3 regions of the Microbacterium lacus genome follow, and region 2 is predicted to be linked to each of the others. Evidence: predicted binding sites of a transcription regulator. Region 2 holds the regulator's gene; each other region holds the start of a gene.

Region 1 (3,273 bases), 1.2 Mb from region 2:
CGCCGAGGTAGAGCAGCGGAACCCCGCCGGTGGACAGTGCGATCGCGTGCGCGAGGACCACGCGGTCCACACCTCCGGCATCCCGCGCCTCGATCCCCGCGAGCGAGGCCGTCGTCCCCGTGATGCGGGCGTCTCCGGTCTTGGGGTTCTCCTGGAAGGGCACGCCGCGGGCGAAGCTGCCGGGAAAGCGCCCCACGTAGAAGTCATTGAGGAACCGGCGATGCGAGAACCCGTCGATGCCGAACTCGGCGGCATCCTCGTCGGCGAACGTCCAGCCGATGTCGTCGTGGCTGCGCACGTAGTTGACCCACGCGGTGCCGGCGGGCAGAGCGTGGCGACGCTCGAGCGCCTGCTGCAGCAGGCGCGGGTCGCGGGTCGCGAGCGCCTCCCACGTGAGCGCCATCTGCAGCGGGTTGTACGACAGCTGGCACTCCTGGAGCGACACGTACTCGACGACCTCGTCGGGGTGCACGATCGCCTCGGACTTGAACAGCAGGCTCGGCGCGGCCATCCGCAGCACCGCGTTGAAGGCCCGCAGCAGCAGGTGCGCCTCGGGCAGTGATTCGCACGCCGTGCCGAGCTGCTTCCAGATGAAGGCCACGGCGTCCATCCGGAGGATCTCCACGCCCCGGTTCGCGAGGAACAGCATCTCCCCGGCCATCGCGCGGAAGACCGCGGGGTTGGCGTAGTTGAGGTCCCACTGGAAGTGGTAGAACGTCGCCCAGATCCATCGCCCGTCGGGTAGCTGCACGAAGCTGCCCGGATGATCGTCCGGGAAGATCTCCCGCACCGTCTTCTCGTACTCGTCCGGCATCGTGCGGTCGGGGAAGATCAGGTAGAAGTCCTCGTAGCCGGGTTCTCCCGCGACGGCCTTCTTCGCCCACTCGTGCTCGTTGCTCGTGTGGTTGAAGATGAAGTCGACCACGAGCGAGATGCCGGCCAGGCGCAGGTCCGCCGCGAGCGAGGCCAGGTCGTCCATCGAGCCGAGCGCGGGGTTCACGTGCCGATAGCTGGAGACCGCATAGCCGCCGTCGGAGTTGCCCTCGGGACTCTCGAAGAGCGGCATGAGGTGCAGGTAGGTCAGACCGAGCTCCTGGAAGTACGGGATCTGCTCGCGCACCCCCTGCAGATCGCCGGCGTAGCGATCGACGTAGCAGACGCCGCCGAGCATCTGGTTCGACAGGTACCACTCCGGGTTCTGCTCGCGCAGGTCGTCACGCGCCTTGAGCTCGAGCGGGCGGGCGTTCCACGAGGCGGCCGCCTCGGCGACGACCGCCGCGAGCTGCTCCAGTCCGTCCTCGCGGGTGCCGTAGAGCTGGACGAACAGCGGATGCAGCGTCGGGAAGTGCTCGGCGAAGCGACGCGCGAACGCGGCATCGGGTTCTCCGACGGCTCCCGCGGCCAGGCGACGGACTTCGTCGATGTCGCTCGTCCACTCGGCGGTGAGTCTCGGCATGGGGCTCCCTTTTCGCGACGCTGTTGCCTGCACTCACTTTAGGGCTGACAGACTGTCGATGACGGATGCCGAGGGGGCGCTCATGCGGTTGGTTCAGGTGGCGCAGCGCGTGGAGGATCTCGACCGCGCAGCGGACTTCTACACGGTGCTGCTGGAGACTGCTCCCACCGCGCGGTTCGATGACGCCGGACTGGTCTTCTTCGATCTCGACGGGGTGCGGCTCCTGCTCGATCGCAATGCGCCGGCCGGTCTGCTGTACCTGCAGGTCGACAACGTGCACGACGCCCTCGAGCGTCTCGAGGGACTGGCCGAGGTGATCTCACGCCCGCACGTGATCTTCACTCACGACAGCGATCTGCTCGGCCCCGTCGGGCATGAGGAGTGGCAGGCGTTCGTCCGAGACTCCGAGGGCAACGCCGTCGGCCTGGTCGCGTTCCAGCGCGGCTGAGACGCCGTTCGCCGCCCTGTCGTCCGGCCCTCTTCGCCGTGAGCGAACGGCTGGCACTCTCCTACCTCGAGTGCTAATCTGAGCGTAGTTGAGTCATACCGACTCAACTCTCAGAACCCTCCGGAGCAGCATCCGGACGACGACAAAGGAGTGAATCATGGCCACCTACGACCCGTTCCGTGAACTGGACCGCTTCGCGTCGACGCTGTTCGACCCGCGCCGCGGTCCGCGACGGATGCCGATGGACCTGTACCGGGACGGCGACCACTACGTCCTGACCGCCGATCTTCCGGGCATCGATCCGGGCTCGGTCGACATCGACGTGGACGGTCAGCTGCTGACGATCCGTGCCGAGCGAACCCTGACCGCGGGCGACGGCGTGAAGTGGATCACCCGCGAGCGCGAGGCCGCGAGCTTCCTGCGGCAGCTGAACCTCGGCCAGGGCATCGACACCGAGCGCATCTCCGCGACGTACAGCAACGGCGTGCTGAGCGTGACGATTCCGGTGAGCGAGAAGGCGAAGCCGCGCAAGATCGAGGTGTCCACGGATGCCGAATCCCCGGTGATCCGCGCCCACGAGAGCGCCGACGCGCCTCAGCCGGTCGAGCAGTAAGCCCGGACCGCATGACGATGCCCCCGGACCTCGCGGTCCGGGGGCATCGTCATGCACGGCTCACTTGTCGCCGTTGAACGCGTCCTTCACGTTCTCGCCCGCCTGCTTGACGCCTGCCTTGGCCTGGTCGGCCTTGCCCTCCGCGACGAGCTTGTCGTTGTCGGTCGCCTTGCCGATGGCCTCCTTGGCCTTGCCGGTCAGCTCTTCGGCCTTGTTCTTGATGTCGTCTCCGATGCCCATGGCATCTCCTTTCCTTTGTGGTGATGAGGGCCCGACCGGGGCCCGGCGGTGGTCAGGACAGGCGCTGCTTGTCGTGCGCGAGTTTCGCGCGCAGACCCGTGTGGATCGAGATGTACGTCGGCGGATCCTGGCCGGTCAACCGCGCGAGACCGGTGAGCAGAGAGTCGATGTGACCCGTGAGCTCACGCGGTGAGGTGTTTTGACGAGGGGTGACGCTCACGTGCATGACCGGCTGGCGCTTGATGTCGTTCGCCGTCACCGCCGTCGAGAGGATCTCATCGCGTCCCGCCAGCGAGTTCTTCAGAGCATCCGATGCGAAGGCCTCGGTCACCGTGACTCGTCCGATCGGGTTCTCTGCACCGCTCGAGCGCAGAACGGTCTTCGACCGGCCGCCCGAGGCGGTGCGGACGATCGTCACGATCAGCAGCACGACGAGCACGACGATCACGGCCAGCCCGCCGAGGGCGAGCCACGTGAGTGTCGTCCCGCCGATCTGGGTCACCTTCGCGGCCTGTT
Region 2 (3,273 bases):
CGCAGAGACGGTGTTCTTCGGCGGCGGCACACCGACGCTGCTTCCGCCGGGCGACTTGGCGCGCATGCTGGACGGGGTCCGCGATGCCTTCGGCATCGCTCCGGGAGCCGAGATCACGGTCGAGGCCAACCCCGACACGGTGACGGATGCCGTCGCCCACGAGCTCGCTGGGGCCGGCGTGACCCGACTGTCGATCGGCATGCAGTCCGCCGTCGCGCATGTCCTCGCGGTCCTGGATCGCACGCATCGGCCCGAGAACGTCGCAACCGCGGTGCGCGCGGCGCGCGCGGCCGGCCTCCAGGTCAGCCTGGACCTGATCTACGGGGCGCCGGGGGAGTCGCTGGACGACTGGCGCTCGTCGCTCGAGGCGGCGATCGCGCTCCGACCGGACCACATCTCCGCCTACGCCCTCATCGTGGAGGACGGGACGAAGCTCGCACGCCAGATCGCGCGCGGGGAGGTGGCCTCGCCCGACGACGACCTGGAAGCGGACATGTACGAGCTCGCCGATCGTCTGCTCGAAGAAGCCGGCTACTCCTGGTACGAAGTGTCGAACTGGGCGCGGGGGCGCGAGTATCGCTCGCGCCACAATCTCGCTTACTGGCGGGGGAGCGACTGGTGGGGTTTCGGCCCCGGCGCGCACAGCCACATCGGGGGTGTCCGCTTCTGGAACGTGAAGCACCCCGCGGCATACGCGCAGCGCCTGGCGATGGGCGAATCGCCTGCGGCCGGCCGGGAGCGGCCCGACGCCGCCGCGCGTGCGCTCGAGCGCACGTTGCTCCAGACGCGCATCCGCGAGGGGATGCCGGTGGCCGAGCTGATCGGCGAGGGTCGGCACGCGGTCGCGGGACTCATCGCCGACGGCCTGATCGACGGAGCCGCAGCCGTGCGCGGCCGCGTCGTCCTGACGGTGCGCGGGAGACTCCTCGCGGACGCCGTCGTGCGCGCGCTGACCGACTGAGCGCGATCCGTATCCGGGCGGATCCGCTAGAATTGGCACTCAGAACGGGCGAGTGCCAACAGCGCGGACGGGCGATCACATCCGTTCCGCCGAACAGCGGGTGAGGAGGCGAGATGGTCACCGATCGGGGACTGCAGGTGCTGCGGGCGATCGTGCAGGACTTCGTCGACACCCGCGAGCCCGTGGGCAGCAAGGCGATCGTCGAGCGGCACGCCTTCGGCGTCTCGGCCGCCACGATCCGCAACGACATGGCGCTCCTCGAGGACGAAGAGCTCATCGCCGCCCCGCACACGTCCTCGGGCCGGGTGCCGACGGACAAGGGCTACCGGGTCTTCGTCGACCACCTCTCCGAGCTTCGGCCCCTGTCGCCCGCACAGCGCACGGCGATCACGACCTTCCTCGAGGGACCCGGCGATCTGGACGACGTGCTCGCGCGCACCGTGCGGGCCCTCACCCAGCTCACGGGCCAGGTCGCCATCGTCCAGTATCCCTCGTTCGCGCGCGCGAACGTGTCGCACGTCGAACTCGTCCAGCTCGGCGGTGGGCGGATGCTGGTGATCCTCGTCACCGATACTGGTCGGGTCTCGCAGCGTCTCGCGATCGTCCGCGACGAGTTCGCCGACGAGGATCTCGCGCGCATCCGCGCCGACGTGGCGGGAGTGCTCGTGGGCCGGCTCGTCCGTGAGGGCGCGCAGAGCGTCGATGAGCGCCTCGCCGCCGTCGATCCCGTGCCGACGCCGACCAGCGCAGCGACGACCGCGATCCTGCGGGTCGTCGCGGAGGAGCTCGAAGAGTTCCGGCACGACCGTCTCGTCATGGCGGGAGCAGCCAACCTCGCGCGCAGCGAGGCGGACTTCCGCGGCAGCATCTACCCGCTCCTGGAAGCGATCGAGGAGCAGGTGACGCTCGTGAAGCTCATGAGCGAGATGGTCGCCGACGAGCAGGGACTCGCCGCGAGCATCGGCCGCGAGAACGAGCCGTTCGGCCTCGGCGAAGCCTCCGTGCTCGCCAGCGAATACGACACGACGGGTGTCCGCGCCCGAGTGGGAGTCCTCGGCCCCACGCGGATGGACTACCCGACCAATCTCGCGGCGGTCCGTGCCGTCGCACGCTACCTCACCCGGATGCTCGACGAGGACGAGAACCGCTGAAGCGGCATCCGTGAACGAACGATCCCGCGCGGTGCGCGGGCGGGAAGGCGACAGTGGCTGACCACTACGAGGTCCTCGGTGTCTCGCGCGACGCGACACCTGACGAGATCAAGAAGGCGTACCGACGCCTCGCGAGAGAGCTCCACCCTGATGTGAACCCCGGCGCGGATGCGTCCGAGCGCTTCAAGCTCGTCACGCACGCGTACGACGTGCTCAGCGATGCCGACCAGCGCGCCCGCTACGACATGGGCGGCAGCGACTCGCCGTTCGGCGGCGGCCAGGCCGGGTTCGGCGGGTTCGGTGACATCTTCGAGACGTTCTTCGGCTCGGGCGGCGGACAGCGTGCGGGACGCCCGCGCTCGCGGCGCGAGCGCGGACAGGACGCGCTCGTCCGCGTCACCCTCGACCTGAAGGACGTCGTCTTCGGCGTTCACCGCGACCTCGAGGTCGACACGGCCGTGCTGTGCGACACCTGTCAGGGCTCGTGCTGCCAACCCGGCACCGCTCCGGTCGCGTGCGACATCTGTCACGGCTCGGGCCACGTGCAGCGCACGGTCCGGAGCCTCCTCGGCAACGTCGTCACGAACCAGCCGTGCAACGTCTGCCAGGGCTACGGCACCACGATCCCGTATCCGTGCGCGACGTGTCAGGGACAGGGCCGCGTGCGTGCCCGCCGCACCGTGTCGATCGACATCCCCGCCGGCGTCGAGACGGGGCTGCGGCTGCAGCTGCCCGGCTCGGGCGAAGTCGGCCCCGCCGGGGGCCCGAACGGCGACCTCTACCTCGAGGTCACCGTCACCCCGCACGACGAGTTCAGCCGCGACGGCGACGACCTGCTCGCGACGCTGGAAGTGTCGATGCCCGACGCGATCCTCGGGGCCACCACGACGATCGAGTCGCTCGACGGCCCGGTCGACCTCGAACTGCGCCCGGGCGTCCAGGGCGGGGACGTGCTCACGATCAAGGGCCGGGGGATCACGCCGCTGCGCGGGAGCCAGCGCGGCGATCTGCGCGTCGGCGTGCACGTGGTGACCCCGACGCGGCTCGACGCCAAGGAGCGCGCGCTGATCGAGGAGTTCGCCAAGCGCACGAAGTCGCCGGCACCGCGCCTGGCGGAGTTCCACCAGGGACTGTTCGCGAAGCTGCGCGACCGCTTCCGCA
Region 3 (3,273 bases), 1.0 Mb from region 2:
TGCAGGCCGAGGGACGCGTCGTCGCGATGGTCGGAGACGGCGTGAACGACGCCGCCGCCCTTGCGCAGGCCGACCTCGGTCTCGCGATGGGCACGGGGACGGATGCCGCGATCGAAGCCGCGGACATCACTCTGGTGCGTGGCGATCTGCGCAGCGCCGCCGACGCGGTGCGTCTGTCCCGCCGGACGTTCCGGACGATCCGCACGAACCTGTTCTGGGCTTTCGCCTACAACGTCGCGGCGATCCCGCTCGCGGCGCTCGGGCTGCTGAACCCGATGATCGCCGGGGCTGCGATGGCGGCATCCAGTGTCTTCGTCGTCGGCAACAGCCTGCGCCTGCGCCGTTTCCGCCCCCTTCCCGTCAAGGAGCTCGCATGACCGACACCACCGCGCACGCGCACCACGGCTACATCACCGACAAGGAGAAGTACCTCAACCGCATGCGGCGGATCGAGGGTCAGGCGCGCGGCATCCACAAGATGGTCGAGGACGAGAAGTACTGCATCGACATCCTCACGCAGATCAGCGCGCTGACGAGCGCTCTGGAGGCGGTCGCGGTGGGCCTGCTGGACGACCACCTGCGGCACTGCGTCGTCGATGCGGCGCGCCTGGGCGGTGCGGAGGCCGACGCCAAGATCACCGAGGCGACCGCGGCGATCGCGAGGCTCGTGCGCTGAGGCGGCCGCTCAGGTGAGCTCGCCGACGTCCGAGACGCCGCGCGCGCGGCGCGCGAACAGCACCGAGTCCACCGACAGCACGATCAGGGCGAGCCACACGAGGGCGAAGCCGATCCAGCGCTCGAGGGGCATGGGTTCGCCCAGCAGCCACGCGCCGATGATGAACTGCAGAATCGGCGCGATGAACTGCAGCAGTCCGACCACGGTCAGCGGGATGCGCCGCGCGCCGGCGGCGAACAGCAGCAGCGGCACGGCCGTGATGACGCCGGCGAGGCTCAGGAGCAGCGCGTGCCACGGCCCCGCCGCACCCATCGTGAGTCCGGAGGTCGATCCGACCACGATGAGGATCACGGCCGCGACCGGGACGAGCCACGCCGATTCGAGCGTGAGCCCGCTCACGGCATCCACCGAGGGGCCCAGTCGCTTCTTCACGAGCCCGTAGATGCCGAACGTGAACGCGAGGGTCAGGGCGATCCACGGGAAGTCGCCGTAGCCGACGACGATGACCGCCACGGCGGCGACGGCGATGCCGACCGCGATCCACTGCACGACGCGCAGTCGCTCGCGCAGCACCACGACCCCCAGCACCACCGTGACGATCGGGTTCATGAAGTAGCCGAGACTCGCTTCGATCACGTGCCCGCTGAGGGTGGCGAGGATGTACACCTGCCAGTTGACGTAGATCAGCGCCCCGGCAACCCCTGTCCACAGCAGCAGCCGCGGCCGGCGGACGACGGCGAGCAGTCTCCCCCATCCGCGGAGCACGGTCAGCAGGAACGCGCAGAAGATCAGCGACAGCAGGATGCGCCACGCGACCAGTTCGAACGGCCCGGTGGGTGCGAGCAGGAGGAAGTACAGCGGCAGGAAGCCCCAGAGCAGGTACGCCGTGAACGCGTACAGACCGCCCAGCGCCCGCTCTCTCGGCGTGTCGATCTGCGATCCGGATGCCGCGCGGGCGGTCTCAGGATCGGGTCGGCTCACTCACCCAGCGTAGGCGCGGATCCGTCAGCGCCGTTGCGCGTTCACGACTCCCGCTCTCCGCGTCCGCGCAGTGGCCGAATCCGCGCGAATGCGCGGCCCGCGCTCTGCGCGGCCTCGGCGAATGCGGGAGTTGTGAACAGCGGGCGCCCCGCAACGACGGAAGGCCCGGGTGCCGAAGCACCCGGGCCTTCCGAAAGCGGCCGGTCTCAGCGGACCACGACCGCCAGAACGTCACGCGCCGACAGGACGAGGAACTCGTCCGCGCCGAACTTGACCTCGGTGCCGCCGTACTTGCTGTACAGCACGCGGTCGCCGACGGCGACATCGAGCGGAACACGGTTGCCGTTGTCGTCAATGCGGCCGGGGCCCACCGCCACGACCTCGCCCTCCTGGGGCTTCTCCTTGGCGGTGTCGGGGATGACCAGACCACTCGCGGTGGTCTGCTCGGCCTCGACCTGCTTGATGACGATGCGGTCCTCGAGCGGCTTGATGGAAACCGACACGGTCTACCTCTGCTTTCCTTGAAACTTCAAGACTGATTAGCAAACTCCACCTGAGAGTGCTAACGCCAGTCTAGGCAAGCGCTGGCACTCATGCAACGTGAGTGCCAGCCTGTGACGCAATCCGAATCACGCGCCGCACCGAAGACCTCAGGACGGGCGGGAACGTGCCGTGACGGGCATTTTCCGAACCCGATGTATCAGGGCGGGCACTCGATGCTCTGAGCACATGAGAACTGCGGATCGTAACGTCTCGAGATACCAGGGACAAGGGTCGGCACACCCCTCGCGGACAGCCCCACGCGGTGGTAGACATGGCATGGGGGAAGCAGTACGTCAGGTTCTTGGGGGAACTGGCAACATGACACAGTCGTCTTATTTTCTTGCTATCGATGTGGGGACAAGCCGCGTAGCGGCAGCGACCGCACGCGTGGCGGCCGACGGCAGCATCGTCGCAGCTCCGTTCACGCTGGGTCGCCGCAGCGACAGCGCGGCCACCGTCGTCTTCGTCGGCGACGACGGCGAGCTGTCCTTCGGAGATGCCGCCGAGCGTCGCGGTGTGACGCAGCCCGAGCGGCTGATCCGCGAGTTCAAGCGCAGCGTCGGTGACGACGTCCCGATCACGGTCGGTGACCGCGCACTGCGCGCCGAGCACCTCTATGCCCAGACCGCGGCCGACATCGTCCGCCAGGTCGCGGAACGGGAAGGTGCGGAGCCTGAGGGCGTCGCCCTGACGCACCCGACCGAGTGGGGCGCGCACCGCCTCGAACTGATCCGGTCCGCCCTCGCCGCGGTGGGCGTCACCGCGGTCGAGCTGATCTCCGAGCCCGAAGCGGCCGCACGGCACTACGAAGCGGCCCGCCCGCTGGAGATGGGCCAGACGCTCGCGGTGTACGACCTCGGCGGCGGCACGTTCGACACGGTCCTGCTCCGCAAGGAGATCGACGGCACGTTCGACATCGTCGGTGAGCCGACCGGGATCGAAGACCTCGGTGGAGCGGACTTCGACGATGCGGTTCTGCGGCACGTCATCTCGGCATCCGGAATCGACGTCGCGACCCTCGCGATGGACGAGCCGGACACGCGACTGGCCCTCTCGCAGCTGCGTCGCGAGTG

Evidence for each region. The regulator HrcA, encoded in region 2, represses chaperone genes, less so after heat shock. The targets are predictions, from matches to a motif close to TTNGCACTCGNNNNNNNCGAGTGCNAA.
Region 1: the regulator HrcA is predicted to act here: its motif matches at 1,955-1,981, upstream of ABD197_RS14915 (Hsp20/alpha crystallin family protein).
Region 3: the regulator HrcA is predicted to act here: its motif matches at 2,242-2,268, upstream of groES (co-chaperone GroES).

Annotation. Positions count from the first base shown of each region.
Region 1 covers NZ_BAAAPK010000001.1:3,145,256-3,148,528, reverse strand. Annotated here, with positions in the region: gene ABD197_RS14925 (alpha-amylase family protein) at 1-1,456, opposite strand, end outside; gene ABD197_RS14920 (VOC family protein) at 1,539-1,904, shown strand; gene ABD197_RS14915 (Hsp20/alpha crystallin family protein) at 2,062-2,517, shown strand; gene ABD197_RS14910 (CsbD family protein) at 2,578-2,757, opposite strand; gene ABD197_RS14905 (hypothetical protein) at 2,810-3,273, opposite strand, start outside.
Region 2 covers NZ_BAAAPK010000001.1:1,944,354-1,947,626, reverse strand. Annotated here, with positions in the region: gene hemW (radical SAM family heme chaperone HemW) at 1-961, shown strand, start outside; gene hrcA (heat-inducible transcriptional repressor HrcA) at 1,075-2,112, shown strand; gene dnaJ (molecular chaperone DnaJ) at 2,166-3,273, shown strand, end outside.
Region 3 covers NZ_BAAAPK010000001.1:915,515-918,787, reverse strand. Annotated here, with positions in the region: gene ABD197_RS04350 (heavy metal translocating P-type ATPase) at 1-377, shown strand, start outside; gene ABD197_RS04345 (metal-sensitive transcriptional regulator) at 374-676, shown strand; gene rarD (EamA family transporter RarD) at 686-1,657, opposite strand; gene groES (co-chaperone GroES) at 1,864-2,160, opposite strand; gene ABD197_RS04330 (Hsp70 family protein) at 2,588-3,273, shown strand, end outside.